3 regions of the Bacillus kalamii genome follow, and region 2 is predicted to be linked to each of the others. Evidence: predicted binding sites of a transcription regulator. Region 2 holds the regulator's gene; each other region holds the start of a gene.
The links. The regulator LexA, encoded in region 2, represses DNA repair genes until DNA is damaged. The targets are predictions, from matches to a motif close to CGAACATATGTTCG.
Positions count from the first base shown of each region.

Region 1: ABC357_RS16355 (YhjD family protein) is a predicted target of LexA. The motif match lies at 2,137-2,150, and genes of this name have one in related genera.
Region 3: ABC357_RS05015 (Y-family DNA polymerase) is a predicted target of LexA. The motif match lies at 3,348-3,361, and genes of this name have one in related genera.

Region 1 covers NZ_JBDFMI010000001.1:3,296,193-3,306,544, reverse strand. The annotation lists gene ABC357_RS16365 (N-acetylmuramoyl-L-alanine amidase family protein) at 1-266, shown strand, start outside; gene ABC357_RS16360 (hypothetical protein) at 385-1,392, shown strand; gene ABC357_RS16355 (YhjD family protein) at 1,738-2,097, opposite strand; gene ABC357_RS16350 (YolD-like family protein) at 2,216-2,494, shown strand; gene ABC357_RS16345 (SHOCT domain-containing protein) at 2,529-2,999, opposite strand; gene ABC357_RS16340 (helix-turn-helix transcriptional regulator) at 3,067-3,276, opposite strand; gene ABC357_RS16335 (hypothetical protein) at 3,441-3,611, shown strand; gene ABC357_RS16330 (FtsK/SpoIIIE domain-containing protein) at 3,834-5,036, shown strand; gene ABC357_RS16325 (hypothetical protein) at 4,936-5,586, shown strand; gene ABC357_RS16320 (helix-turn-helix domain-containing protein) at 5,575-6,423, opposite strand; partial or broken gene ABC357_RS16315 (sporulation protein YhbH) at 6,618-6,776, shown strand; gene ABC357_RS16310 (PTS sugar transporter subunit IIC) at 7,157-8,185, shown strand; gene ABC357_RS16305 (GntT/GntP/DsdX family permease) at 8,244-9,575, opposite strand; gene gntK (gluconokinase) at 10,005-10,352, shown strand, end outside.
Region 2 covers NZ_JBDFMI010000001.1:2,122,367-2,132,718, forward strand. The annotation lists gene tkt (transketolase) at 1-1,889, opposite strand, end outside; gene ABC357_RS10570 (DUF896 domain-containing protein) at 2,071-2,307, opposite strand; gene ABC357_RS10575 (YneB family resolvase-like protein) at 2,388-3,038, opposite strand; gene yneA (cell division suppressor protein YneA) at 3,073-3,387, opposite strand; gene lexA (transcriptional repressor LexA) at 3,548-4,171, shown strand; gene ABC357_RS10590 (cyclic-phosphate processing receiver domain-containing protein) at 4,302-4,628, shown strand; gene ABC357_RS10595 (hypothetical protein) at 4,940-5,605, shown strand; gene ABC357_RS10600 (CotD family spore coat protein) at 5,834-6,277, shown strand; gene ABC357_RS10605 (dihydrofolate reductase) at 6,548-7,051, opposite strand; gene ABC357_RS10610 (hypothetical protein) at 7,360-7,539, shown strand; gene ABC357_RS10615 (hypothetical protein) at 7,591-7,806, opposite strand; gene ABC357_RS10620 (hypothetical protein) at 7,909-8,085, opposite strand; gene ABC357_RS10625 (TrkH family potassium uptake protein) at 8,514-9,863, shown strand; gene ABC357_RS10630 (DUF3139 domain-containing protein) at 9,935-10,291, opposite strand.
Region 3 covers NZ_JBDFMI010000001.1:993,098-1,003,449, forward strand. The annotation lists gene ABC357_RS04990 (hypothetical protein) at 1-392, shown strand, start outside; gene ABC357_RS04995 (N-acetylmuramoyl-L-alanine amidase) at 601-1,392, shown strand; gene ABC357_RS05000 (GNAT family N-acetyltransferase) at 1,577-2,068, opposite strand; gene ABC357_RS05005 (GNAT family N-acetyltransferase) at 2,281-2,799, shown strand; gene ABC357_RS05010 (hypothetical protein) at 2,862-3,263, shown strand; gene ABC357_RS05015 (Y-family DNA polymerase) at 3,417-4,673, shown strand; gene ABC357_RS05020 (YolD-like family protein) at 4,695-5,024, shown strand; gene ABC357_RS05025 (TetR/AcrR family transcriptional regulator) at 5,120-5,704, shown strand; gene ABC357_RS05030 (GNAT family N-acetyltransferase) at 5,839-7,071, shown strand; gene ABC357_RS05035 (SGNH/GDSL hydrolase family protein) at 7,607-8,269, shown strand; gene ABC357_RS05040 (sugar phosphate isomerase/epimerase family protein) at 8,589-9,452, shown strand; gene ABC357_RS05045 (Gfo/Idh/MocA family protein) at 9,456-10,352, shown strand, end outside.

The DNA.
Region 1 (10,352 bases), 1.2 Mb from region 2:
ATGGTTTCATCGATAATGCTACAGATGCAGCCAAGCTTAAGAATAGTGCATATCTTGATAAGATTGCCCTCGGCCATGTAAACGGTCTAGCCAAAGCATTAGGGCTTACTCCTAAGAGTGGTGTTGTTTATCACACGGTTGTTGCTGGTGACACGGTTTATGCCCTTAGTATTAAGTACGGCAGCACAGTTCAACAAATCAAAGACTGGAATGGACTGGACAGTAACTATACCATCAAGGTTGGTCAGAAATTGCGTGTGAAGTAGAGATTAAAATCGCTTATTATAATTTATGGGGATTTTTTGTTTTTTAAGAAAAAATTATTGATTTTGGAATATTTTGTAGTAAAGTTGGTTATAGCAAATTAACATAACGAGGTATATTATGAATCATATAATCCCTATAATTCCAGAAGACAAAAACTATTGGTTGATTAGAACTCAATCAGGAAAATACTATGTTGAGTATCGAAGAAAAGGTTTTATTGCAATTAATTGGAATAAAATCACTTTAGATGATATTAAATCATTAAGTTCGGAAGATTTGGCAATAAAAGTTAAAGAGGAATATCCAGATAAACAAAGACCAGGTGGAACAGCTAATCAATTACGCATTTTTAAAGATATAATAAAAAAAGGGGATACGGTAGTAATAACTGGTGTCAATTCGAATAAGTTCTCCATAGGCGAAGTAATCGAAGACGAATGTTTTGAGGAAAACATAACAAAAGAAATGCTTGATGCTAACTCAAGGGTATGTCCGTATAAAAAAAGAAAGAGAGTAAGATGGATAAAAGAAGTTCATAAATGGGACGTTGAAATGCCTATGTTTAAGCTATTGCAACATGCTCAACATACTATTTCAGATGCAAATGAATACAAAGATGTTATAGAGAGTATGATACATGATTTTTATATTCGTGGAAATTATGCGCAACTGTCCCTTAAAGTAAAAAAAGAAGAAAATATCCCTATGTCGTCTTTTTTTGCTTTAGGTAAAGAAATATTAGAATTAGCTGAGGAATATCTTGATTATTCACTTGACGCTAATTTTGATTTAGATTCTATTGAGACACAAATTAACGTAAATTCTCCAGGAAAGATTAAACTAAAAGGACCAATGACAGCAATTTTAATATTGGGATTACTTATTGTTGGTGCAACTGGAGGAGGAATATCTGTAAGACCACCAACCAACGATAGTCCATTATCAGTTGAAATTAAAACTGGTAGTGTTATTACACAAGTAAATGACTTCTTGAATGAAAGACAAGCAAGGAAGCAAAAAGAGATGATAATGGAGAAGTATATGGATGAATTAGAAGTTGAAACTCCCGATGAGCTTACAAAACTAATGCAGGCTGTTGAAACAAAGAAAACAAACAATAATTAAATCAGGTTAAATAATTCTATTATAATTGGAAATATTTATTAAGGTGAGGTGATAACATGATTGGGATATTAAATGCGATATCAGTAGTAGGTACGTTTTTAGTGGTATTTAGTATTTTATATTTTGTACAATCATTCACCTTGGGGATATTTCCATTCTTCAAGAAGCAAGTAAATCAAAAGATATCTATGGGGGATATTATTTTTCCAATAACATCAATTTTGTTTATTATATTTTTTGTGGATTTTTATCAACCCTTTTAAGTTTTCTTTTAGAGAAAGTTATGTCACAAACAATTGTTTGTCAACTTACAAAAGTAATATATACCATGTTAAAAGCCCTTCCTTAATTGGAGGGGCTTTTTAAATAGTATGTAAGTAATTCCTCGCATTTGTTCCTCAGCCTTGGATTAAAGTAATTATGATGTTCCTCATATCCTTTGTAAATAAATGTATACATTGTAAAGGACTCGTCACTCTGCTGTTTAAATACCTTGATTTTATTCTTCCTCAAAAAATCCCTTGTTTTCTTAATGTCCTTATAAACTTCCTTAATTGTACAATCAACTAATTCCAAATACGGTTTTTTCAACTTTAAATGGCTTTTATCAATCACTTTTCTATCTCTTTCTAAGATAGTGATAACCATAGGTAGGTAAATTTCTTGTTCGATTATATCTCTTTCTTCGCTTGGAATCCGTGTCATAACCATTACCTTCTTTAACCTTAATATGACAATTATATACAAACGTTTGTTCTAAAACAACTTGAATTAGAACGAATGTTCTTGTAATATTGAATTATACAAAAGGGAGGGGTCACACATGGGAGCAGTACCAAAACCACCATCAAAAAAGAAAACCAAAGCAAAGCGGCCAGAACGAGATGAGTATGAATTGGAAGAAATCGCAATGCAGTTGAATGAAGCGAAGGACGATCAAGAAAATCGATTAATTATTGCTTTGAACCAAGAAGAGCCTATAAAAGGAAAAGTAACTCACCTGGACCCGGTAACGAAACAAATTACTATTTCATACCTATTCGAAAAATATAAAGTCCATTTTTTAGATATCCTCAAAATTGAACGATTACAAGAGAATTAAATAAAGCCCCTTCTCATTGAGTTGGGGCTTATTCTTAGATTCCTAATAATTGTTTTTTCTTTGATTGAAATTCTTCTTCTGAGATGATGCCGTCATCCATTAAAGCTTTAAATTTCCTGATTTCTTCCGAAACATCAGTCTTTACCTCTTGTATGATAACACTGTTCTTATTTCTGTTGGCAATCATGTCTTCAACATACTTTTGAATCTCATCGACATATGATTGCTCTTTTTTTGCGTACATAATTGTATTTTCATCTTTTGTTGCCGCCATTAGGCCCCCTTTATTTTCTTTACTTCCCATGAAGATAAATTGGATATATCCATTTGTCATCGATCCTGCCTTTTTCACTTGCACCCCTGACATGTTTGTTATGTCTATTGTCTTTTCGCCATCCATCCCGTGGTTAAAGAAATTTAGTGCACCTTTTCTTTTAATTCTAAGAAATTGATTATCTATGGTTACTAATGTTTTGCCAGCAGCTTTAAATTCAAACGTCTTCACGCCTATTTCCCCCTTTAAAAACATAAGTAAATTTTACCATCTGAAAAAAGAGCATGGAATATATTTTTTAATCGTTTTTCTCAAATTCATAAAGGTCATCTACTTTAACCTCTAAAATATCTGCTAAATCAAAAAGTATTTCTGCACCCGGATAGTTCTTGCCGGTACACCATGATGAAATGGTATTCGCGGATTTTCCGTATCTTTTCCTGAAGAACTCTCTATTGTAGTCACTTTTTTCAATTAACCAACCAATATTACTCTTTAATTTTTTCAAAGTAATCACCCATATAATATTTCTCTATGTCATAAAAAATTCCTTTAAATACTGAAGTTATCAAGATTTTTTCGTTATAGATACAGATTATTTTTGTAAGGACACGCATTATTTAGGCAAATGACCATACATTGTAATTATCAAAGAAAAGGAGAGTGAAAGAAATGGGAGGGATATTATTGGTAGGGGCGTTCGGTGCATCGTTGATAGGTATAGGGTTGTTAGAGGGAGCGGGGGTTAAAATCAATCATGGCATGCTAAATTTTACAATGGAGGCTGTGAAATTTGGAGGGTTAATCTACTTGGTCAAAATGGCAGCTACATTGTTCCTTTAATAATTGACTACACAATTTAGATTTCTGAACATTCAGCCTGCCGTGATGATGAAATAAGAAGGGAGATATAGAGGTATCTGTCGGAGATAAAATGTAATGCTTGGTACAAGGCCAAACCATTGGTATATATAGGACTGTAAATTACATTGAAAATTACATCTGATGAAATCTACAGTGAAAGATAGTTTGTAGACTACATTGTACATTACAAGGAGGATTACAATGATAGAAATACTAGCTTTGCCTGTCCTAGCTCTTACAGCTGCGCTTGTCCCAAAAAGACGTATGAAGGACAAACAGAAGATCCAACAGGTATTTGAAAACAGAGGGCTTGGCATAAAAAAAGATGATGAAATGCTTTATCCGATCTTACTCAATGAATCCCACAAGGACACACATTCCACTTACATTTACTCACTTCCACTCGGCTTATCCTCAGAACAATTCGATTCTATCCTGACAGCAATAATAGAAGGTATCAATAAAGATTGCACCACTGAATTTGTGGATGGAGTTATGAAGCTGAAGGCGTACAAGGCAGCCTTGCCCACTCAATGGAATTACGATGATGGATTACTGCGGCCAAACAAATGGCTGGTACCGATCGGCAAGAATCATGATGGAATCCTATATCATGACTTTGAGAAATATCCTCATATGCTTGTGGGTGGTGTAACCAGGTTCGGCAAAACGGTCTTCATTAAAGAGGCTTTTTATTCTCTACTCATGAACCAGCTGGAAAACGCTGAATTTTACTTTTTGGACCTGAAAGGCGGTTTAGAGTTTGGAAAATATATTGGTCTTCCCCAGGTAAAAGGAGTGGCTGCGGATCTATACGAATCCGTTGAGTTACTGTCTACCATTCATGATGAATTAAAACAAAGAGAAAAACTGTTCCGACACCAAGGTTATACAAACATCATTGATTCTCCAATTCAGAAACGGACCTTCATTATTGTCGATGAGGGAGCAGAATTATCGCCTAACCTTCTGACTGGTGAACTGAAGAAATACGCTAATTACTGCCAGCAGACCTTATCAGAGATAGCTCGTATCGGAGGCGGTATTGGGTACCGTATGTTATTCTGTACACAATATCCAGTGAAAGAAGCCGTACCTATGCAAATCAAAATGAACATTGTGGCCCGATTATCATTCATAGCTGCTGCTCAAATATCCAGCCGTGTAATCCTAGATGAAAACGGAGCCGAAGAATTGCCGGCCATACCTGGGCGAGCTATCTATAAAGTGGAGAAAAAGCGTATTGTCCAGGTCCCGTATATTACTGATAAATATATGTTTACTAAGATGGGAGAGCGAGAACATGACATCCTTAACACAGTCCAGAACAGAGATGTTGTTAATGACGATAGACCAATTAGAGATGGCAACAATACGTCATCTTCGTGGAATCCACGATCTTAAATCATACCGTAATGCATGTTTCGCCTTGAAAAAATTGGAGCCTTATACATCCACAACATTTTTCAATAAAGAGAAGGTTTATTACCTGAATAAAACTGGTCGGTCCCTGATTGGTTCTGAAAAGGAAATCAAACGGACCACAAACATTGAACATTCCCTTTTACGGAACGATGCATACCTGTATCTCAATTGCCCATTAGATTGGCAGAATGAAACTATACTTGAATATGCAGTCGAGCAGCCACGTACAGCCGGTATCATTGTGAAAGGTATGGCTGTGGCCACAAAGAATAAAATGGTTGCCGATGCTGTTTACAAAAGAAATGGTTATACTCACATCGTTGAGATCGATAACAAACGTGATATGCTCGACAATCGGAAGAAGCTACAATCATACAGGGACTGCTTTAAGTATCTGGATACACCACGATTGGAGATATTCACGACTACACAGGACCGTAAACGAAAGTTTGAAAAGTGGCTCCTGGAATATAAACTTCGTGGGGAAGTGCTTTTATACTCAGATATCCATTCCTCCTTAGGCTTCTAGCCAGTTATAGCGTTTATTTGGATTTAATTTTACAGCTGTATCAAACATGGCATTTTTCCACGCTCCGTAAATATAGCCAATTACATCCCCTTTTACGTTGCCTTTTTTTATCTGATATATGGCTTCTTTAAAGGTTTTATTCCATGTATCCATATGAAGGTCGAATTGTATGTTTGCATTGGATTTCCTTGCAGCTAAACATAATCTGCCCCATAGTCGGTAAATGGATGAAGCTGATCTAAAGAACGGGCTTACTGCATCAATAAAGCTTTTTGGTATGGAAGAAGAAACATAAGTGTGATCATAAAATACCGGTTCTGATTGGTTGTCCACATTTTCATCCACAGTTGATGAAGGAGTGTCGTCTACTTTACGTATGTTTTTAATCTTTTGTTTTAAAGAAACAGAAGTTGTTTTATTGGTCGGACACTTATCGGACTTTTTGCCAGGGGTCTTGTCGGTCACTTCTGTGGAAGGCAAAATCTGAATGGCATTTGCAGTCTGTCTCATATCCTTTTTGCGCTTAGTTGGCACCTGGCGGATCATGGCCATGGCTTCAAGTTTCTTCATTAAACGTTGCACAGTTTTATATGACACTTCTAATAAAGAAGCAATCGTATTTTTACACATATAGCTCACACCGATTTGCTTGCAGCTGTGGCGCTTTAAAACTTCCAGTAGGCTTATTAGTCGAGACTGCACATCAGCACGCTTAACAAGCTCCTGGATATTGTCTCTGTATGTTCTTACTGTTTGGTTCATTTCTTCCACACTCTTAAATGTAGAAAGATTTGTATAGGCTGTTTCTCCTGCGATTACGGTTATTTTCTTTTTCATACTGTTTCTCTCCCTATAGAAACAAAAAAGCAATGCTGCCGTTAGGGACAAACATTGCTAAAGAAACATACATCATATAAAATAATTACATGAGTACAGCAAGTGTTTGCCTATCTTCAGTAGGCGGACGGTATAAGGATGTTACCAGCATCACTTATGCGCGTTGTGCTCTTTTGTTTTGGTTATAGGGTGTACAGGTCAATCAATACAATCGGCATTCGACATTAATGAGTGCGTATAAGAATATCAAGAACGAGAAATTTTACCATTACATTTTAAAGCAAAAAAGTGATGTATTTCATGCGATGAAGAGCTTTTTCCATAAAGAGGAGAATAGTAAGGTTCATGCTTGAGGGATATTCCCTCTCTTTTTTTTGTGCCATTAACATATATTGAAATACTATTATTTAACCGAGAATGAAAACGTTTTTATTTTATTTAAATATAAATAATATTTTGCTTTTTCAGATAATTGGTGTTATCATAAGTGCAAACATCATGAGAGGGGCACTTACGATGATCGATTATCTAAATAAAATTAATGTAAATATTATACTTATATTGTGCTAGGGCTGCAAAACATATCTTTATTAAGAATATGTTTTGTTCGACTTGTTATTTTATTAAAACAAGGCGCTTTAGCAGGATAGAATGGGCGCCCAACTGAGAAGTCGGGTTTTTTATTTGCACTTATAGGTTTGAATATTCAGAAAATTTATATAAACAAAGGGTGATTATTATGTCGAATAAAGAAAAAATCATTGAAATGATGTATAAGGCATCAACCGGAATTGCAAATGCTGTCCTAGTTACTTTAGGAATCGGTTTACTGCTAGAGTCATTCGGGAACTACCTTCACTGGGATGTGTTATTGCTTGTAGGCGGTGCCGCTAAAGTGTTGCTTGCTCCAGCGCTTGGAGCGGGAATTGCATATCAGCTTGGCGGCAACTCTTTAGTCATTTTTAGTGCGATGGCCAGCAGTGCGGTAGGCGGTGCCGCTATTCAACGCAGTGCGGAAGGTGCTTTCACTCTTGTAACAGGACAACCTATCTCGGCTGTCATTGCAGGTGTGATTGCTACATACATCGGCTTGAAGATTACGGGTAAAACAAAACTAGACATCATGGCGATTCCATTCGCAGCAGTGCTTATCGGTGGTATTTGCGGAGTTTATCTGGCAATGGTAACAACTCCGTTATTAAATTGGATCAGCGGGCAAATTACTCAATCGGTACAAGGTTCTCCATTAGTCGGAAGTATGGTTCTTGCAATTGTATTCAGCATTTTATTGATGACTCCGGCTTCATCTGCAGCTTTGGCCATTGCGCTTCAACTTGACCCAGTATCAAGTGCTGCTGCTCTGATTGGATGTACAGTGCAATTCGTTGGTTTTACAGTAATGTCGCGCAAGGATAATGATTTAGGCGGCTTCCTGGCACAGGCGATTGTGACTCCTAAGGTCCAATTTCCGAATCTGATCAAGAATCCTCTTTATATTATTCCTCCATTTGTGGCGGCTGTCATTTCTGCGCCAATTGCAACAATGGTTTTCAATTTACAAGTGTCATATGAGCTGGGCGGAATGGGGTTAAGTTCATTAATTGCACCAATCAGCATTTTGACAGGACAGGGGCTGAAGGTATTCCTTATCTATGTTGGAGTAGGAATGGTTCTGCCGGGTATTATTACGTACGTATTGCATAAAGGATTAAAAGCTTTAGGAAAGGTAAAGGCTGGGGATCTTCACCTGGAAGTCCAATAATACAATCGATCGATATTGGAAAAAGCCCGGATGTGTACTGCATCCGGGCTTTTCTGCTTCAAATAAAGGCATTTATAATGAGCGCACCTGCAAAGGCAATGAAAGAAAGCAAGGTCTCTAGCACTGTCCAAGTCTTAAATGTCTCTTTGACTGATAATCCGAGGTATTCCTTTACCATCCAGAAACCGGCATCATTGACGTGAGAGAACATTAATGAGCCAGCTCCTGTTACGATTACAAGAAGTTCTAGATTGACACCCGACATCGATTCGATAATGGGGGAAACAATTCCAGCCGCAGTTGTCAATGCCACAGTGGCAGAGCCGGTAGCAATTCGGATCAGGCCAGCGATCAGGAAAGCAAGCACTAATGGAGATAGCGACATGTTCTGTGCCATGGAACCGATAGTATCTGCAACCCCACTATCTATTAAAATTTGTTTGAATCCGCCGCCGGCTCCAATTATGAGTATGATTGAGCCAACCGGAAGAAAACAATCATCTACAAGCTGCTTCAGATAATTTCGATTTTGGCCCTGCTTCAAGATCAATAGATACATGGCAATAAAACAGGAAATCAAAAGGGCTATCAAAGGGCTGCCGATAAATAGCAAAGTATGTTCAAAGCCTTTTGGCAATGATAAATATGGTGCAATCGAACCGAGAATCATTAAAATGATCGGCATAAGGATCGTTAAGAAGGATACCCCGGTTCCCGGCAGTTTTTCTTTATTGTTTCCGTCCTCTGCTGTAACAAGACCTGGTTCGTTTGTTGGCACGACGTATTTATGTATGAATTTGGCGAATAAGGGACCTCCGATAATTCCGGTCGGCAATGCGATGATTAAAGAATAAATCAACACTTTCCCTAAATCCGCATTATAGATGCTGATGGCAGCTATAGCGCCGGGATGAGGCGGAACAAGTCCATGTACAACGGACAAGCCGGCGATTGCAGGCAATGCGATTAATAAAATGTTTTTCTTAGTAGCCTGCTGAATCGAAATAACTAATGGCAGCAATATTAAAATGCCCACTTCAAAGAAAACGGGAACACCAATGATAAACCCTGCGAAAAACATAGCCCAAGGCATTTTGTTTTCACCGAATATTTTGACGAAAAAATTAGCTATTTGCAGTCCGGCACCCGAACTGGCAAGCAGCTTTCCTAATATCGTACCGAGAGCCAAAATGCCGACTAAATGTCCTAAAGTACCGCCTACGCCCGTTTCGTAAGCGCTGACTATTTTGTCGATCGGCATGCCAGTAAAGATAGCTAAAAATAAACTGGCTACCAATAAACTGATAAAGGCATGCCACTTGAATAATGAGACACCGATAATGACGATGACGATTGAAGCTAATGTGATGAGCAATAAATACCAATCCATTATCTTTTCCTCCTTTTCACTTGAGAACTAGCTTGGAGTTTATGAAAACACTAACATTCTATTTCCACAAAATAAATGAATCAAACAATTATTCAATGTGCATTATCGCCCTTTTTATGGAATGGCCCTGTAAATCTGCATCGGCTCTCATGTAAGTTAAAATAAGTTGGGATTTTGGCTTATGATGTTCGTTTTTGTTTTTGCCCGGGGTGTTGTGTCCCACCCTTACGGAATTGTTTATGCAATACGAATCAATAGTAACTAGAGCTAAAATGTCGGAATTCAAGTGGAAGACTACTATAATAATAGATAAATATGCTGTTTGAAAAGAGTGGCCGATAGTTTAAAAGGGTAGAAAGAAATACTTAGCAGTGTGCACAACAGATAAAGTAAGATCGGCACACAAAGCAGGAAAGGGGAATGTACTATATGAAGAATAAATATGTCATCGGTGTAGACATGGGCTCGACCAGCACAAAAGCGGTCGTATATACAGAGGCTGGCAAAGTGGCCGGGAGCGCTGCGGTTGGCTATCCGATGTATTCTCCTACACCAGATATAGCGGAGGAAGATCCGGATGTTATCTTTGCAGCGGTCCTGACCACTGTGGAAGATGCGTTAAAATCGAGCGGGGCTGCACCGGAAGACATCCTATGCGTGTCGTTCAGTTCAGCGATGCACAGCGTTATTGCTGTTGATAAAAAAGGTGAGCCCCTGACCAAATGCATTACATGGGCAGATAACCGAAGCTCCGCGTGGGCCGAAAAAATAAGTGAA
Region 2 (10,352 bases):
TCTCCATCATTTCCGATATATTTATGCCAGCCAAAAGATGAAGCCATTTCAATTCCTAGACGCTTTGTAACGGTCGGTGGGATTACTGAATCTTTATACTGTTGAGATTGTTTCTCAAATCGATCCCATGAAGGCATACTAATGACGGACACATCGATGCCCTCATTTGCCAAGGATTTTTGTGCAGTAATGGCAAGGCCAACTTCCGAACCAGTCGCTAGCAAAAGTGCATCTGGCTGTTCCTTGCCACAGGCAGAAACGACATAAGCACCCTTTGAAACACCATTATAAGCCACTTCATTAGTTTGGGGCAATGTAGGCAAATTCTGTCTTGTAAGCACCAATGCAGTAGGCATGTTAGTGGATTCAATCGATAATTTCCAAGCAGCTGCTGTTTCGGTTCCATCAGCAGGACGAATAACGGATAAATTATGCATCGCCCGTAACGACGCTAATTGTTCAATAGGTTCATGGGTTGGACCATCTTCTCCTACAGCTATGCTGTCATGTGTAAAAACGTACGTTACAGGCAAGCCCATTAATGCAGCAAGACGGATAGCTGGACGAAGATAATCAGAAAAGACGAAGAAAGTTCCTCCATATACATTTAGTCCTCCATGCAACGCCATTCCATTAAGAGCGGCACCCATTGCGAATTCGCGTACTCCGAACCAAATATTTCGGCCTGAATAGTGTCCAGGCAAGAAATCCGCTGCTCCCTTTATCATTGTTTTATTGGACCCTGCCAAATCAGCGGATCCCCCAAAGAATGACGGAAGATTTTTAGCTATAGCATTTAATACCTCACCACTGGACGCACGGGATGCCAAGCTACTTCCTTCTTTATACTGGGGTATATCTGCGTCCCAGCCGGAAGGAAGTTCATTCGTAATGGCAAGCTGCAATTGAGCGGCCAGATCAGGATATTCCTGCTTATAAGAGTCAAAAATAGAATTCCATTGACTTTCTTTCGTTTCCCCTGCTTGAACACATTCTTTTTCGAAATGCGCATACACCTCTTCAGGGACATAAAAATCTTCTTCAAAAGTCCATTTATATGCTTCTTTAGTAAGCTTTAATTCATCAGCTCCCAAAGGCATTCCATGGGCATCAGATTTCCCAGCCCGATTTGGGGATCCGTATCCGATCACTGTCTTTACTTCTATGAGAGTAGGCCTTGTCACATCTTTCCTGGCTTGCTCAATCGCCTTGGATAATTCTTCGATATCATTTCCATCATTCACTTTTATATATTCCCAGCCATACGCCTTATAGCGGCCTTCTACACTCTCACTGAATGCCTGGTTTAATTCGCCGTCCAATGAAATATCATTGGAATCATAGAGAACAATCAATCTGCCCAATTGTAAGTGGGCTGCCAACGAGGATGCTTCAGCGGAAACGCCTTCCATCAAGTCCCCATCCCCGCATATGCTGTATGTATAATGGTCAACTACAGGGTAACCATCTTTATTATATGTTTCAGCCAAATGTCTTTCAGCCATTGCCATACCGACTGCCATTGCAATTCCTTGACCTAATGGACCAGTTGTAGCTTCCACACCTACTGTATGGCCGTATTCAGGGTGCCCGGGCGTTTTACTCCCCCATTGGCGGAATTGCTTCAAATCTTCCATGCTCACACCATAATGTGATAAATGCAATAAACTATATAAAAGCATAGAACCGTGTCCAGCTGAGAGGACAAAGCGGTCTCTATTGAACCAGTTCGGATTATTAGGGTTATGGTTCATATACTTTGTCCACAAAGTGTATGCCATAGGGGCAGCGCCCATAGGCATACCAGGATGTCCGGAATTCGCTTTTTCAATCGCATCAATTGAAAGAGTCCGAATACTATTAATAGATAGCTCTTCGATTTTTTTCATGAAATGTTCTTCCCTTCCAGGTTGAATTTAGTCACTTCTATAATATAGTTGTTAAGCCGGTTATACAACATTAATAGTGAGATAATTACAAATAGAGAAACAATTCTTGTATGCGCGAGAAAAAGCGGGGAAAATCATATGCAGAATATACAGAAGCCCTTTGGAAAAGGATGTAAAGGGCTTAATGCAATCTATTTTTCTGTTCCTTAATGCGTTTGACCTTCTCAGGTGTTACATCATTTCCCTCGGGATCCAAGACAGTCAGGTTTTCGATCGTGTTTGCCATGGAAGATCTGAATGATTGCAGATATTCGCTTCGAAGCTTAGTTTGTTCTTTAGCTTCATCTGGCGTTAAGCCTTCATTTTTTGATTTTTTTGAGAGTTCATTAATTCTTGCGATTTTTTCTTTAGATAGCATAGTGACGCTCCTTCATTTAAGGTTTTCCTTATCATTGCCATGTTATAAGAAAAAAATAAAAGTCGCAAGTGAAACTGCTTCTATTCTTTTTGGCTATCTATGTATTCTAAATATCTTCTGTTAACTGTTGCCTTAGAAACCGGATAACCGAATCCCCTTAATGTCGCAGCTATATCAGCAAAAGTCAGGCCGCTTTCTCTGAGGCGAACAATTTCCCCAACAGGAACATCCTTTTTTTCAGGTCCTGTAGACTGGTTATTGGATTTGATATTCCTTTGGGGTCTGTATCCTTCCGCTACTGCTTTTTTCATCCCGCGGCTTATTTTTATGTTATGTAGTTTGCGCTGGTATTCCTCTACAATACCAACAATTTGTAAAACCATTGAATCTCCTTCCGATAATTCCAGTTCACCTTTTTGTGAGTAGGCTATGATCTTTACTCCTTCCTTGATGATGCAGTGGAGAAGCGCGATTTTAGCATTGCCCCTTCCGAGCCTGGTTTCATCCTGTACAAAAACAGCATCTGCCTTTTCCTCTTTAATAGCATCCAATAAAGTGAACACACCATCACGATCCAATTGGTAACCGCTCGCTTTTTCTTTCACGATCCCCATAATTCCATAACCCATTTCCTTGGCTAAAGAAACAAGTTCGTTTTCCTGCCGTTGTAAAGAGCTTGACTGCGTTTCTTTGTCTGTACTGACCCGGCAGTAAATGATTGCTTTTTTCATTTCCAAATCCTTTCTTTCCATCTATTTATAGTTCTCATTCCATTGTTAATTGAGTCAAATTTTCTTTTTGTTTCTTCATCACGGGTACTTTAATTACATCGCCCGCTTTCAGGACTTCACCATTCATTTTATTGGTTTGTTCTATATATGCAATAAAATCAGGTATTTCCATTTGTTGATCATTGTATCTTTCAGCAATTCCCCATAAGGTATCGCCGCTGCTTACTTCTATTTCAATATAGGATTGATTTCCTTTTACATTTAACATAACAAAATAGACGACTGAAAATAATAATATTACAACAAAAAATAATAGGGAAAAAGAATGCTTACGAATAAAATAATTCATTATAATCTCCTCCTGAAAAGTATGCGAATATTTGTTCGCTCTTCACAATGGATTATAATACGAACACTTGTTTTCTGTCAATAAAATTCAAACATATGTTTGTATCCTTAAATATACCATGCTATAATGGACACAAACAGTATTGAGGTGAGGTGTATCAATGAATAAATTATCAAAGCGCCAGCAGGACATACTTGACTTTATCAAGTTAGAAGTGCAAACAAAAGGATATCCGCCTTCTGTCAGAGAAATTGGAGAAGCTGTAGGTTTGGCTTCCAGTTCGACAGTACATGGTCACCTGGCCCGGTTGGAAAGTAAAGGATTGATTCGCCGTGACCCTACCAAACCGCGCGCGATTGAAATACTAGATTTAGAGGAAGAATCTTTCATCCCAAAACGGAAGCCTGTCAATGTGCCCTTGGTGGGTAAAGTAACTGCCGGCCAGCCTATTACAGCGATCGAAAATATTGAAGAATATTTTCCTTTGCCCGAACATCTTGCAGGATACGAGCAGAATGTCTTCATGCTTGAAATATCGGGCGACAGCATGATTGAAGCTGGCATACATAATGGAGATTATGTCATTGTGCGCCAGCAATCCACCGCCTTAAATGGGGATATAGTTGTCGCAATGACTGAGGATGATGAGGCAACAGTCAAACGTTTCTTTAAAGAAAACAATTATTTCCGCCTTCAACCGGAAAACTCATCACTAGCCCCTATCATTCTTGATAAAGTGTCTATTTTAGGAAAAGTGATAGGATTGTACCGGGAAATCAACTGACTGCAAGCGTTCTTTCAAGTGATTTATATCATGAAGGAACGCTTTTTCTGTATTATCGCTGCCTTCTTTCATATTAAATATTCAAATAGAATGCTATAATGAAGCTATGTCAAACTTTAGGAATGATATAATGGGAATAAACGTTTTCCTTGATGATTTCCGTACGTGCCCCAATAATTATGTTCTATGTACCAATATTGATGAATGCCTACACATACTGAAAAATTATCATATAGACTATCTTTCTCTCGACCATGATCTCGTGAATAAAAAAAGGAACGGCTCGATGTTGGCTAAAAAAATGGTGGATTTACAATTATTCGCTAAGCATATTACTATACACTCCGCCAATTCGGTTGGTGGGAAAACGATGTATAACTGTTTTAAGGATGCACAAAAAAACCTGAAAATGCCGCTAAAAATAGGCATTTCCTTAAAACCGATGCCGCTTTATTAGCCATCACAGAAATAAGATAAAGAGGCTTGGAGAAACCGTATTTCTCCGTAAGAAAAAACCGGACTGCCATGTGATATTCTTTGAAGAATTTCACATTGGTTCGGTTTTTTTTTACTTTTTGAATTTCTTCATATAGCGTGGTTCTGCTTGAAGGGTCGGCAACACTGATATACAACGCCCTATTATAGTTGCCTTGTTCTTTTTCTATCCTCCCCTTTTCCCCTTCTCTTTTTACTTACTTTTCAAACTATTATTCATCTTTCTACACATTTATATATTAGAATAATAAATAGAAAGGGGGAAAACCATTAATGAACAAGAAGAAAAAAGTAATCATGACTGCTGAAAAAAGAGAGCAATTAGATCAGTTACGCTTGAACATCCAGTTAAAAACAACACCATTCTTACAATCGGCTTATCTCGCCGATAACTTGCCACAAGTACTATGGGACAAAATCAGACAGGCGATTCTAGAAGACCAAATCTGTTGTCATATTTGCTCATCTTCTAAGGGCAAGTCATACTTATTTACAGATTGGGATTTTGATTATACAAATCAAACAGTCTCCATTAAGTCCATTAAACCTTTATGTTACTCTTGTTTTTGCCTTCAGGATTACGAAACATCACTCGGTTTCTTGGATGAACAGGAACGCACGGCATTAATTCAGCACTTCTTACAAGTGAATAAATGTAAAAAAGACATCTATCAGTTGCATTTACGCGATTTAAAGATAAAACAGCACGCTAATTATACAACCGTATTTAAAGAGGCTGAACAGATCAGTTTAGGCAATATCGAGCAATTGCCGATGTTTATCAATACATTAATGGATACCCAAGCACAACATAAACAAAGTGTTGCTGAGAAAGCCGTTATTAAAGTAGATCATCAAGTCCCTTTTCATCGGGAAATAGAAGAGGCATTAAATGAAATAAGAATAAATAAACAGCAGTGCCTGCTCTCCTCATTATGATGGAGAGTTTTTTATACTTACACGTAAATTTCATTTATCAATCACTTAAACGTCAACTTTTTTGCCCATTTTTCCAACTGCTTTTTAGGATGAATCCTTATTTAATACCGTTCCCGTTTAAATATTTTTAGTAAATAAACCCAAAAATAGGTAGACAACTAGTACCAGTTGATTTGTTTTTTCATACCATACTAGTGAATCAAAACATTAATGAATGGAGGATTTCTTATGTTTCTAAACAAACGGAATTCAGGCGGCTGGGGAAACTGGGGAAATATGAATGATTGCGGTTGCGGATCCAATATGGGACCTTCCAACATTGGACCTTCCAATATGGGGCCTTCCAATGTAGGACCTTCACAAATGGGGCCTTCACAAATGGGGCCAGGCACTGGTCCGTGGGGATCACAGGTCTCTCCAGGCAACACGCAAATGTATCCTACCCAAACAGCGCCTTCTCAAGTGTCGCCAACACAACATTCGATGAACAAAAATGTCTTTAAAACTGTTGTTCCTAACATCCACCCTTCGCATACCACTACGGTAAATAAGCATATCATTCAGCATCAGCATTATTTCCCCCATACAGAATCTTGTGTAAACGAATGCTGTGTAGAAAACGTGATTTGCCAACCGCCACCAAATCCTTGCTGCTACCCAAGACCTTATTAAAAAAAGCCCTTTATGGGCTTTTTTATTGTGAAGATGACTTCGCCAAACAACTCCATTTTTTATTCTCTCCTTAATTATAGAAGGGCAATGGAAAACGAAGATCTTTTATGGAAACAAAACAGCAATCACATCCATTTAACTATTAATACAGGCAACTACCTAGCATTTTTAGAAATGAGGGAAGTGATTAGCTTATGTGTTCTTATGCAACTAGCAAACTCTCTGTTTGTTTAATCCATTTTCTTAGGAAGGATCTAGGACTGCCCCTAACTAAGAAAGTGATGGAGACTTTTTCTTTTCATAAATACAAAACCAGTGGTCATATTGATTTTCTGCATCTTTTTCTTGCTTTACACATTCAGTACACACCCATTCGCTAGATAATAACGGGAAAAACGTATCAACATAAGGCAACGTAATATCAACAATCGTTAAATAGATCCGGTCAGTATAAGAAAAGAATTGTTTAAATACAGTTGAACCTCCAATTATATATAAATCATTGTCGGCTTGCTCAGCTAAGATATCCTCAATAGAGTGTTTCACTTCTACTTCATCAGGAAAAACATAGTCTTTCCTGCGAGTCAGCACTATATTTCTCCGATTATGTAACGGCCGGCCTATCATTTCATAAATCTTCCTGCTCATTACCACAGAATTGCCCTCCGTCAATTCCTTGAACAAGAGTAAATCTTTTTTCAATCTCCATGGCATCTGATCGTGAATACTGAATTCTAGGTTTAAGCCTACACAGGCAATCATATTAATACTCATATGGATATATCACTTCCTTTAGCTAGTGATTCTGACTACTTCTTTATAAGAATAATCCCGAAAAAAAGAATATGAAAGCTGTTTGGCTATACAAACATATACCTCCCCCGCTTACCATACCCTCTTTAACCCACTTTTGTATTATTGTAGCATAAGCTCCGCAAGACATCCTTTTCCTAGCTCCAAAACAATCCAAACCATTATACAAGTGCCTATATATAATTAATTCACAAAAAAATGAAACTTTTTAGGCCGCTCAATCGTCTATATAAGTATAAATATATTTTGAACGGAGGAATGTAGTAAATATGCATAATACTTTCTTATATGCTGTTCTTTTAATCGGGTTGTCTGTATTGGTAAGCGTTCTTTCCGTACAGGTAGGGACTTGTTTTCTCATACTATCCATCTTAACCATAACAGTTAAAAACACAATTGACCGAAAATATGGCCACTTACTGAAAAAGAAAGAATACGCCTCCAAATAACCAAAAAAAGCAGAAGCTATGCGGCTCTGCTTTTTTCTTTTAATCAAATGTTTATTGAATAACCAGCCTTTTCTTTTCCTTACCTTTTGCTTTTTTCCATCGTTCGTATTTTTCGCGCTTTTTCGAACACCCAAAATCAGTTGTTGCCTGAATGAGATTATTAACAATGGATGCAGTCGCCCATATGGAAATAGCTCCAACAGCCAAAGCGGCAATTACTTCATTAGAAGATATCTCAATAGAAGTATGTTCGGTTTGGATTTTCATTTGAATGCCTCCTTTATTATGATTTAGAATAAGACAAGTCTATCAATAATTGATGATGTAAAGGCAAACTGGAAATGTCAATATCGGAACATCGGGATATGTTCATTTAAACTTATCTTCTAAAGGAATAAAATATTTTTCGATTCCCTTCGTAAAGGTTTTGTATAGGCTTTCGTTCAATAAGTAGTTCCGCCTTTCGAACCACCACCACCAGCTTTGGAGTTCATCATACCTTTTCGCCTTTTCTTCCATGGATAAGTCCTTTTCCTTTAATCTCATCAAGCACCTCCAAATACAGTATGTTATGATTTGTTGTTATTCACATTACATAGTTCATTTTGTAAGGGCGCTTTTCCTTCTGCCATTTCCATATTTCTCTATATTTCAGGAAGGATTTCGTGCACAAACTGCTGAATTGGTGTGTATGGCATATGAATGTATGTATCCCCTTTTTGCAGCCTGGCGTCTTTTATATGTAGTAAAACTTCTAAAAAAGTACGATTTAGAGTGACCTAAGATTTTCAGATGGATGCATTTAAAAAAGCCTGCTAGAGCATAACTACCCTTGCATATTAGCTAGAAAGAGTATTGCTTTACTCTTCCACTATTCCATCGTTCCTTAAAGCCTAATCTATCCATGAAATATTCCTTTCCATTTTGAACATACTAGAACTACTAATTGATGCATTCAAATGAAAGGAACACATATGACTATTAAAAGGTATTTGAATAAGCTAACTCCCGCCCAAATCATCGTTTTATACTATTTTATCGCCGTATTATTATCCGCCTTTTTATTCCGGCTTCCGATTGCCCTGCAGGAAGGCGTCCATTTATCTTTCATGGATGCAATATTTACAGCTGTAAGCGCAGTAAGTGTAACTGGCTTGTCCGTTATCGGCATTACCGATACATTTAGTGTTCCTGGTTATTTTATCTTAATGTTTGTTTTGCAATTTGGCGGTATAGGCGTCATGACTTTACATACATTCATCTGGTTAATCTTTAAGAGAAAAATCGGATTCAAAGAGCGCCGGCTAATTATGACTGATCAGAACCAAGGCTCCTTTGCTGGTTTGGTATCCCTATTAAAACAGGTATTGATCATGTTTGTAACCATTGAAGCTCTTGGTGCAATTATTCTAGGTTTTTATATGACTAAAGACTATCACTCTGTGCCTGAAGCATTATTACAAGGACTTTTCATGTCTATTTCTGCCACAACAAACGCTGGATTCGATATTACCGGAAGTTCTTTATATCCATATGCAAATGATTATTTCATCCAATTGGTAAATATTGTTTTGATTCTTTTCGGGTCTATTGGCTACGCTGTTTTGATTGAAGTGAAAAATTATTTGATCCGCAGGCCGCAAAACCGTCCTTATCAATTTTCATTGTATACAAAATTAACTACATCCACTTTCTTTATCCTGATTGCCTTAGGGACGGTATGTATCCTATTATTGGAGCACCATCACTTTTTATTAGAAAAACCTTGGCACGAACAATTTTTTTATGCGCTTTTCCAGTCGGTCACCACAAGAAATGCCGGCCTCGCTACAATGGATGTCAGCCAATTTGCACCGCCGACTTTATTTATCTTATGTGCATTGATGTTTATAGGCGCCTCTCCCAGTTCGGTTGGAGGAGGCATACGAACCACTACATTTGCTATTAGCGTTTTGTTTTTATTCCATTATGCCCGTGGCCACCAGCATATTAAAATATTCAAACGTGAAATTCATGAAGATGATATCAAAAAATCTGTAGTGGTCACCATGATTGCTTTGATCGTGTGCGGTTTAGGGATCTTATCGCTAAGCATTTCTGAAACATTTTCCTTAACTGCTATTCTGTTTGAAGTGTGCTCGGCATTCGGAACAACTGGTTTATCTTTAGGTATTACATCAGACTTATCGGCAGCAGGGAAGGTCGTCATCATTATTCTCATGTTTATCGGCCGAATCGGCATTCTTTCATTTATTTTCATGTTCGGTAAAGGGAAAGATCCTGATATTTACCGCTACCCGAAAGAGCGAATCATTATTGGTTAAAGAGATTGGGGCTATCAGCCCAATCTCTTTTTGCTGATCTTCTATTCATGGGTCATATTTCTGTTACATGTTTATTCGGTATGTTTATAACCCTCAATGAATGGAGAAGAATTGTATTGCTGTGTAATCACCCCGCTGTCTTCTATGTAAATATAGATATGGTCGGGTTCATCCTTAAAAACAACTGCCGCTTCATATGGGCCTAAGCCTTTTCCTCTGTTCACTATTTGTATTTCTTCTATTTCTTCTTTCTTATACGATTTTAATAAATGCGACATTGTTTCACGCTTCAATTCCATCCTTTCAAGCCATAAACCCGTTTTCAAAAAGAAGATGTATCCTATCGCACCTATTATGCACAGCCCAAGAATAGCGAATAAACCAATTGCAGCTTTTACTTTGTAATCAACCTTAGGAGCGCCGGCCACAGTCCTCCCTCCTTCATTTTTAAACATGCACATTCGGAAATTTTATATAATTAAGAAAAAC
Region 3 (10,352 bases), 1.1 Mb from region 2:
ATATGTCTATTGGCCAGCCGTTGAGAGGCAAAAAGGGAGACATAACGGAAAGAATTCTGTTTGGCGAAATATCCCATGCTGAAGCAGCGATTGTTAAAAGGGCAAGGCCGCGTACATTGGGCATGTTGGCAGCTGTCTTAAAGTTCGATTTGGTCCTTTATTTAAAAAACGGCAGCCGGTTACACTTTGAATGTCCAGATTTGCCTGTAATTCCCTATGTTTTGGCGGTTTTAGAGAAAGAGCATATTCCATGTAAAGACCCATACGGGCTAAAAGCCGTTTTCAATAATAGTGGTTCTGCTAAGGAAGCCTGCGAGTATCTTGAAAAAAACCTTGACCATCTGGCTGATGAACAAGGAATGTGTGCATGGAGATTAAAGTGGAACGATTAACATAGTATAAGCGGACACAACCAATGGTTGGGTCTTTTTTTTGCGTTAAAGGACATGGTAAATGAATAAAAGAACTAGAATAAAACTCTTGGATGAAAAAGCTGCATTGGCCCGCGGGGTGGCTAATCAGAAAGAATAGGCTGTGGGAATGGCAATGGAAAATCACGCTTGTCCTTCTATAATCATAGAATAATAAGAGGTGAGCAAAATGGTAAAAATCTTTATTGATCCAGGCCACGGAGGCAGCGATTCAGGGGCCATCGGAAATGGTATTCAGGAAAAGAATATCACCTTGGCTGTTGCTATACGGGTAAAAAATCTTCTTTTGAGCAGATACAGCAATGTAGAAGTAAAGATGAGCCGCACAGGAGATACTTTTCCATCTTTATCTGACCGTACAAATGCAGCCAATGCATGGGGAGCACATTTTTATCTATCTATCCATATTAATTCCGGCGGCGGGACAGGATTTGAGGATTATATTTTTCCAGGCAGTGGAGCTCCAACGTCTATTTATCAAAACACAATCCATGCAGAAATTATGAAGCAGGTGGATTTTGTCGATCGCGGGAAAAAGCAATCAAATTTGCATGTGCTTCGTGAGTCCCGGATGCCGGCCATCCTTACGGAAAATGGATTCATCGATAAGGCAGAAGATGCAGTCAAGCTTAAAAATAGCGCATATCTGGACAAGATTGCCCTTGGCCATGTGAACGGATTGGCAAAAGCGTTTCATTTAACGGAAAAGCCACCCGTCAATAACCCCAATACCGGAAATGGGAAAGGGTTTTACCGCCTGGTGACAGGAACGTTTCCGGATGAACAAACACAATTAGCTGCTGCCGATGCTGTGCGTAAAAAGACCGGTTGGATTATTTATCCTTATAAGTCTGGAGGTCTCCGCCTCACGACAGGAGTATTTACTTCACTGGCAAGTGCCCAAAAAGCAAAGGCGATACTGGAAAAAGAGTTCGGGTATATTGTTTATATCAAATCATGATGATATCGTTATTATTGATGCCTTTCCTTAAGTGGGAAGGTTTTTTTATGATCGGTTATCTCTCATAGAAATAAGCTTGAATGGATGTGGTGATAAATGACAAATGAACCAATATGGCACGAAATGCACTTTTTATTCTATTGTAATAAATGGTGGACGGCTATTAGCTGTATGCATGTCTAATTTACAGAAACAACACCATATGCTCTTCGTCAAAGTAGGTTTGATCTATTTTTAATGCTTTTTTCTCTCTGCCAAAAGTGTGAAAGCCCAATGAAGCGTATACCTTTTTTGCGGGCGCGTTACTTGCCACTACAGATAATTGAATTTGCTCAATACCGTCTAAACCCTTTGCTTTTTTTATTGCTTCATCCATTAAATGCTTACCTATTTGAAGGCCTCTTTTTTCAGGAGAAACGTATAGAGCAAAAATAGAAGCTTTATGCTTTAATTTGTGTCTACCTTCTTGAAACAAAGTAACGATGCCGATTAGTTCTTTGTTTTTGAATGCACCAAAAGTGTAGTTACTGTCTAATCTATTTTTATACATGTCAACAGAATATGCCTTTTCTTCCTCATAGCTTGAGCCAAATGATTCTGGATTGTTCTGTAAAGCCTCTAATCTCAACTTCCGATAGCATTCCGCATCTGACGTTTTCAAAATTCTTATGTCCATTATTTCCTCCTTTTTATGTTTAAAGGATATTATCCTCCATTTTACCTTAATGTTCACAAAAATTGGATTTTTTATTATTTTCTTCTACTGGTTGCAGAGGGCAAGGCTGAACAGAGCTCTCGACAAAAAAAATTAGAAGATGTATGATAAATCCTGCCAATAAAAGCTGGACGTTTATTGAACTGTAGCCATTCATTGGGAGGATGATAGCGTTGAAAAAAGGAAGCTTGGAATTCAGGAAAACAACCGATACAGACATAGAACATGTGATGGAGATCATTAAACAGGCTCAGGAGTATTTCAAAGAAAACAATATTGACCAGTGGCAGGATAACTATCCGACCAGTCAAACGATAGAAAATGATATCTTGAATGGAAATAGTTATGTCCTGCTGGATAAAGGGGCAGTCGCAGCTACGGCGGTCATTTCGTTTGATGAAGAACCGAACTATAAGCGGATTTATGATGGCCAGTGGCTTAGCGATGGGAAATGTGCCGTCATTCATAGACTTGCTGTAGACAACACTCTTAAAGGGCTAGGCATCTCGTCGAGTATATTCCAAATCACAGAAAAGATGTGCCTTGAAAAAGGGATCAACAGTATTAAAGTCGATACGCATGAACAAAACAGATCGATGCAGAGACTTCTTGAAAAAAATGGGTATATGTATTGCGGCATCATCTATGTAGCGAACGGAGGCAAGCGGGTGGCTTTTGAGAAGCTTTTTTAAATGGGGCTTGAGGGATTATTTCAGTTAGGCTTTTAAAAGTTGAACGGGTGGAGAGAATGAGAGTGGAATTTAATGATCCAAATGTATTTTTCAGTACAGCCTCCTATGAGGAAGCTGATCAATTTCTTAAAAGTGAAAACTGCAGAGCCTATGAAGTGTTAAGCAAAAGATTAATATCGAGGGAAATGGAGCAGTATAAAAGCACCCGATTTCTTGATTTCTGGGTACACAAAGAAAAGGACTATGAATTAGGATGGTTGCACTCGTATCATTTAAACTATAGACGGATAAAAGGAGATCATGGTATATTTTATACTTCAATATGGGGTGTGAAAGTGTCTGCAACTGATAAGGTAGACTGTGTCGCCTTGCAGTATTCCGATAATAATTATATATGCCAAGAACAATATCTTTATTTACATAATGGACGATTTTGGTTGCATCCTAAAAATAATATGATTTGAAAAGAGCTCTAAGGGCTCTTTTTTTTATGAATTTTTAGAAGAAGTTTTCCGTTTTTATTCTTGGAAATAAATTTATATTGTGTACGAACGCATATTCGTATATCATTTAGTGTATACTAAAAACAGAACAAATGTTCTTTTGGAGGGGAAGGAATGGATTACAGTACAATGCCCCATAATCATATATTATGCGTTGATATGAAGAGTTTTTATGCAAGCTGTTCCGCTGTCATGCTTGGCCTTGATCCGATGAACTGCTATTTAGCGGTTGTCGGGAACAAGGAACGTATGGGCAGCGTTGTTCTGGCTGCTTCACCTTTGATGAAGAAAGAATTCGGCATTAAGACGGGCGCGAGGATGTTTGAAATCCCGAACGATCCGCGCATTCACATTGTGGAACCGCAAATGGCTATGTACATGAGAATATCCACTGAGATTACCCGTTTGTTTAATCGATATGTTCCCAAGGATGCCATTCATGTATACAGTGTGGATGAAAGCTTTATAAAAGTCGATGGGACATTGCCCATGTGGGGAAGCGCACAAAATATTGCAGCTAAGATTAAAGATGAAGTCGAAAGGGAATTTCAGCTCCCATGTGCAATCGGCATAGGGCCTAATATGCTTATGTCTAAACTGTGCCTGGATTTGGATGCAAAGAAAAAAGGGATCGCTGAATGGACCTATGAAGATATACCTGAGAAATTGTGGCCTTTATCTCCCTTGAGAGAGATGTGGGGAATCGGAAGCCGTGTGGAAAAAACATTGAACGGAATGGGGATTTTTTCAGTGGAGCAGCTGGCCAATTATCCGTTGGAGCTATTGGAGAAAAAATTCGGCGTGATGGGCAATCAACTATACCACCATGCCTGGGGCGTTGATCTTTCAGAGATGGGCCCCCCATGCATGGAAGGGCAAATCAGTTTCGGCAAGAGCCAAATTCTCTTGCGTGATTATAAGAAGGAACAGGAAATCAAGCATGTCATATTGGAGATATGCGAAGAAGTAGCGAGAAGAGCAAGGGCTTCCAGGAAGGCGGGAAGGACGGTTACATTGGGCGTCGGCTACAGCAAGGATGAATTCGGCGGAGGATTCAACCGCTCTAGATCAATTGCGTCACCGACCAACATTACGATGGAACTGTATAACGTCTGCCTAGAGCTGTTCCATGAGAATTATGAAGGAAAAACGGTAAGGAAGCTATCTGTTTCGCTTTCGAATGTAAGTGATGACGAATGCATGCAGCTGACCTTATTTGAACCGAAAAAACCGGCCCAGCGAGATTTGGGCTATGTAGTTGACCGCATACGGGGAAGATTTGGCTCTAAATCGCTGCTTCGCGCTATTTCGTACACAGCCGGCGGGACGGCTGTATACCGAAGCAAACTGCTGGGCGGGCATAAGGCTTGATGAGAAGGGGATATGAAGGATATGATCAGAGATCGTGGAAGTATAAAATGGGTATCTTTGATGCTTCCGGAGCACGTAAAAATGCTTCGTGAGTGGGCGGAAGAGGATACCTATGAAAAGCGGGCCATTCCTGACGAGCAGCAAATGGAAGAACTTGACCAGAATATTGCGGAGGCGATGGAATATGGCACGCAAGTAGCTATAACGTATTATAAGAGCCATAAGCACCAGTTCATGATCGGGAGAATCCATCATGTGAATGAATGGGATAAAAAGTTACATATAGTGGATTCCTTTGAAGAAATCCACTATATAGAGATGCAGGCAGTTGTTGATATCCGTCCAGCTTGACAAATCGATTATTTGACCGAAAGTAAGTGATTTGATAAAATCAAAAAAATGACTGATAGTCAGTCATTTTTTTGGACAGCAATAAGGAGGGAAATATGGCAAAGAAAGCAGAGAAATATCAATTAATCCTTTCTGCTGCGATAAAGGTCATTTCTGAGAAAGGCATCGAGAAAACATCCATTTCCGATATCGTTAAAGAAAGCGGCGTTGCCCAAGGCACCTTTTATTTATATTTCGCCTCCAAGAGCGCTTTAATACCTGCGATTGCCGAGCAATTGCTGGATAACACGCTAAAAGGGATCCAACAGGCCATCAAAGATAGCGAAACGACTATTGGCATGGTGGTAAACAGTATGATAGAAGAGACATTCAAGCTGACAGAGAAAAATAAGCGGATTATTGCGCTCTGTTATTCAGGCCTTGCTTTTGATAATTCGTTCGATCGCTGGGAAGAGATTTATAAACCATACTATACATGGCTTGAGGAGCAGCTCCAGCGCGCAGTCGAACAAAAGGAAATCACTGCGGATATCCATATAAAGAGGACAGGGAAAATTCTGATCGGCTTGATTGAAGATGCAGCTGAACGGTATTATTTAGGGAATGACCGGGTTGAATCGCTGGCGGAACAAAAACAGGAATTGAAGCGATTTATACATGGCGCATTAGGCATTCAATAGGAAGAAGTAAAAACAACTTAGAATGGGAGACAGGTACTTTTTGAAGAACCTGTTTTTTTACAAACAAAAAATGAATGATAGTCATTCATTTACTTTCCTTGAAAAAGGGAAGCCAAAATTAGGAGGAAATGAAGATGAGTACGAAGCATCAGAAAAAGATAACGATGCGACCAATTAAAGAAGAAGAGGTAGACCAGTTTTCCGATTTAATGAAGTATGTATTCCAGGTTTCAAAAAAAATGATTGATGATGAACGGACAATGATCAAGAAGAAAAGCCATCAATTGAAACCGGGAACGGCCCTTGGCTGGTTTGATGGAGATCAGTTGATTTCCCAAATTGTAACCTTGCCATTTCAAGTCAATATCCATGGACAAATGTATGATATGGGCGGAGTGACCGGCGTTGGGACGTACCCCGAGTATGCCAACCACGGATTGCTGCATAAATTAATGAAGGAAAGCCTAAAGAATATGAGAGAGTCAGGGCAATATATTTCTTATCTTTATCCGTATTCAATTCCTTATTACCGAAAAAAAGGCTGGGAGATTATTTCCGATATCGTGGAATACAAAATAAAGGATACCCAGTTCACCACATATAAGCACGTATCCGGCTGGGTAGAAAGGGTGGATATGCACCATAGTGATATTAAAGAGGTCTATGATATGTTTGCCCGCCGGACAAATGGTGCGATGATCCGAAATGAAATTGCATGGAATGAAAAATTCCGTGAGGATTTCTGGGAAGAAAAATTCTATGAAGATGAAGTGGATATGCAGAGTGCCATTTTCTACAATGATGATGGGCAAGCAGAGGGTTATATGTATTACCGCATCATGGATGAAACCTTTTATATAGATGAAATCATTTATTTAAATGATGAAGCAAGGCGTGGGCTATGGAATTTTATATCCGCCCATATCTCGATGGTTTATTATGTGCACGGCAAAACATGCGTGCATGAGCCGATTGCTTTTCTTCTGGAAGATGGTGAAATCAAGCAAACGATCTCTCCATATTTCATGGGAAGAATTGTCGATGTAGAAGGCTTCTTGAGCAAGTTCCCATTCAAGGAAACGAAAAATAAGCAGATTGTGATGTCTGTTGAAGATCCGCTTCTTGAGTGGAATAGTGGAACCTTTACATTGAGATGGGATGAAAATGGAAACCTTACGATCATGTGGAGTGGAGATGGAGGACAAGGCGTCCATTTATCCATCCAAACATTGACAACGATGATGCTGAGCTATAAACGGCCGAAATTCCTAAGCACGATCAGACGATTGACAGGGAATGAAGAAATGATCGCCTTGCTTGAAGAACTGATTCCGGATTCCGACCCGTGTTTCTTTGATTATTATTAATAGATCAGCAGTTAACAATAGCCGTTTCTCAAAAGAGGGATGGCTATTTTCCTGTTTAGAAAATGAAAAAGAGTGGATAGCAGATTCTATTTTTATCATCCAGCTGCAAGCGCCATCCCCTCGAGGTCTTAAGCCAATCTCTGTTAAAGGCAACCCCAGCCTTTAAGCAGAGCCCGCCTTAAGCTGGTCGGGGATAACCGGCGCTTTCCGCTTTTGGTTCATCCAGCTGCAAGCGCCATCCCCTCGAGGTCTTAAGCCAATCTCTGTTAAAGGCAACCCCAGCCTTTAAGCAGAGCCCGCCTTAAGCTGGTCGGGGATAACCGGCGCTTTCCGCTTTTGGTTCATCCAGCTGCAAGCGCCATCCCCTCGAGGTCTTAAGCCAATCTCTGTTAAAGGCAAACCCCAGCCTTAGGGCCAGTTCATATGTGGGTAAACGGTCCCAGAAGCATGTGTTTCATATTTTTGGATAATCATGGGAAGGAAATTCAGCTCGAACCGCCAATTAATTAGTAAGTCGGCTCAAAGGGAGATGATGATGATTCAGTCAGTATGGTTAAATAAGAAATGGGTTACACTGGGCGACTCTATCACATGGCAGGATGGGCATCCATATCCGGAAACCACAAAGATAGCAAGAGGATATCAAACGGTTATACGGGAACAACTAGGGTTTTCTGAAGTGCTGAATAAAGGGATTTCAGGAAGGCCGATGGCCAATGGCACAAAAAATGGACCTGGAACCAATGCAACAGGTAAAACAATAGAGTATACAAACTTTGATTTAGTCACAATTGCTGCAGGAACAAATGACTTTAGATTGGATGTGCCTATTGGACATGAACAGCAAGGAGAGGCTGATACAAACACGTTTCAAGGCGCATACCATGATTTAATGCAGTATATTCTAGATAAAAATCCCGGTATCAGAATTGTTTTGTTTACACCTCTTCAGAGAAATAAGGCTTTTTATGATGTCAATTATGTCAATCAAGCAGGCTATACATTAAAAAACTATGTACAAACAATAAAAGAAATAGGGGATCAGTATAGTGTTCCTGTGTGTGATATGTATGGGAACAGTGGTTTTACAGAAAAAACAATGAGAGAATTCACAATCGATGGCCTTCATCCGAATGCAAGAGGATATGAAAGGATGGGGAATTATGGAGCTGCCTTTTTACAGTCGATAGGCTGTTGATGTAAAGAGGCAGCTTGCTCTCCCGCCCTGTTAAATAACATATAATTCAAACAGGAAAATGGACCGCACTGTAAATTAGGCGGTCCATTTTCCTGTTTTTTAAAAGAACATAAGGAGTATTGGTTCTTTGTTGGTTCATAAATCCTACATAAATGAGAGTAAAATTGCATGCAATGTATAAAAATTAAACAAAAGTATGAGTTGAACTAGGAAAATGGAGTTAATTTTAAAAATATTCAAAAAATAATTGTAATTTTTTTGAAGAAAAGCTAGTATTATATAAACCAGATATGAACCAAAGAGGAGGGGGGAGGCCAGGATGAAATTAGGAGTAAGTTCTTACAGTCTGCATCAAGCTATGCTTAAAAAAGAAATGACATTTTTGGAGTCAATCTCATGGGTTAAAGAGAATGGCGGAGATCATTTTGAAGTGGTTCCTATTCATTTTGACTTAGTTGAGCAGCCTGAATTAATCCCGTCTATAAGATCAAAAGCGGCAAGTGAAGCAATTGAACTATCTAATTATGCAATTGGAGCCAATTTTATTCAGCCCACTGAATCAGCATATAAAGAGGAAATCAATCGAGTAAAAAAGCATGTGGAAGCAGTAAAAGAGCTGGGGATCCATCATATGAGGCATGATGTGGCATCAAGGCCAATTCGTGATACGCATATTCAACAATATTATGAAGATTTGCCCCTGCTGGTCAGGGCCTGCCAGGAAGTAGCGGATTATGCTAAGCAATTCGGCATCACAACAAGTGTGGAGAATCACGGGTATTACTTGCAGGCCAGTGATCGGGTCCAGCTCCTAGTTCAGCTAGTCAATAGAGAAAATTTTAAAACAACCCTTGATATAGGCAACTTTCTATGTGTGGATGAAAATCCTGTGCATGCGGTGATGAACAATCTTCCATTTGCCTCATTTATCCATATAAAAGACTTTTATTATCGTAAAACAAATGCGGAAATGGGGGAGGGCTGGTTTCAATCTAAAAGTGGCCATTCATTAATGGGAGCGATTGCAGGAGCTGGAGATATGGATATGGCTGCAATCATGGGCTTGATTAAACAATCAAATTATGTGGGCGCTCTTTCGTTGGAATTTGAAGGCATAGAGGATTGCATGCTTGGAGTCACGGAAGGCCTCAAACATATTCGACGGATATGGAATCAGGTGTAGCATATGGGAGAAGAACAAGTAAGGATTGGCATAATAGGAGCCGGTTCCATATCAGATATCCACATTAGGGGTTATCAGGAGGATAAGAGATCGAAGGTAATGGCCATTTGCGATCAGAATATCGGAAGAGCAAGGGAAAAGGCGCAAACATATGGGGTTCCCCATTGGTATCAAAGCCATAAAGACATACTGGCCCGTAAAGATATAGATGCAATCGTTATTTGTACATACAACGCCACACATGCTCAAATAGCGGTTGATGCATTAGAAAGCCAAAAGCATGTCTTTGTGGAAAAACCTTTATGCATATCTTATGAAGAAGCTAAACAAATAGAGTCGGCTGCAAAGAAAAGCGGAAAACAACTTCAGGTAGGCTTTGTCAGAAGATTTGATTCAAAGGTAGAAAAGATAAAGGAAATCATTGATTGCGGCGGTATTGGAGACATATATTACGCCAAAATGACCGCTCTGCGGAGATTGGGGAATCCAGGCGGATGGTTTGCGGATAAAGAAAAATCCGGTGGAGGGCCAATAATAGATGTCGGAATCCATTTGCTGGATTTATGCATATACCTTATGGGATCCCCTAAGGTTAAGACAGTTAGAGGTGCCACATATAATAAGCTTGGCAACAGACATCATATAAAAAATGTATCTTATTATACAGCAGCCGATTACACACACCATACAAATACGGTTGAAGATCTGGCCGCAGCTCTGATTCGATTTGAGAATGGTGCCTGTTTACTTATGGAAACCAGTTATACATTGCATGCAAGCAAGGATGAAACGTCATGTACACTATTTGGGGATAAAGGAGGGGTGGAAGTAGAGCCGGAGTTTATTATCTCAACCGATCGGAATAACCTCATTCTGAATGCTTATCCACAGATTGATAAT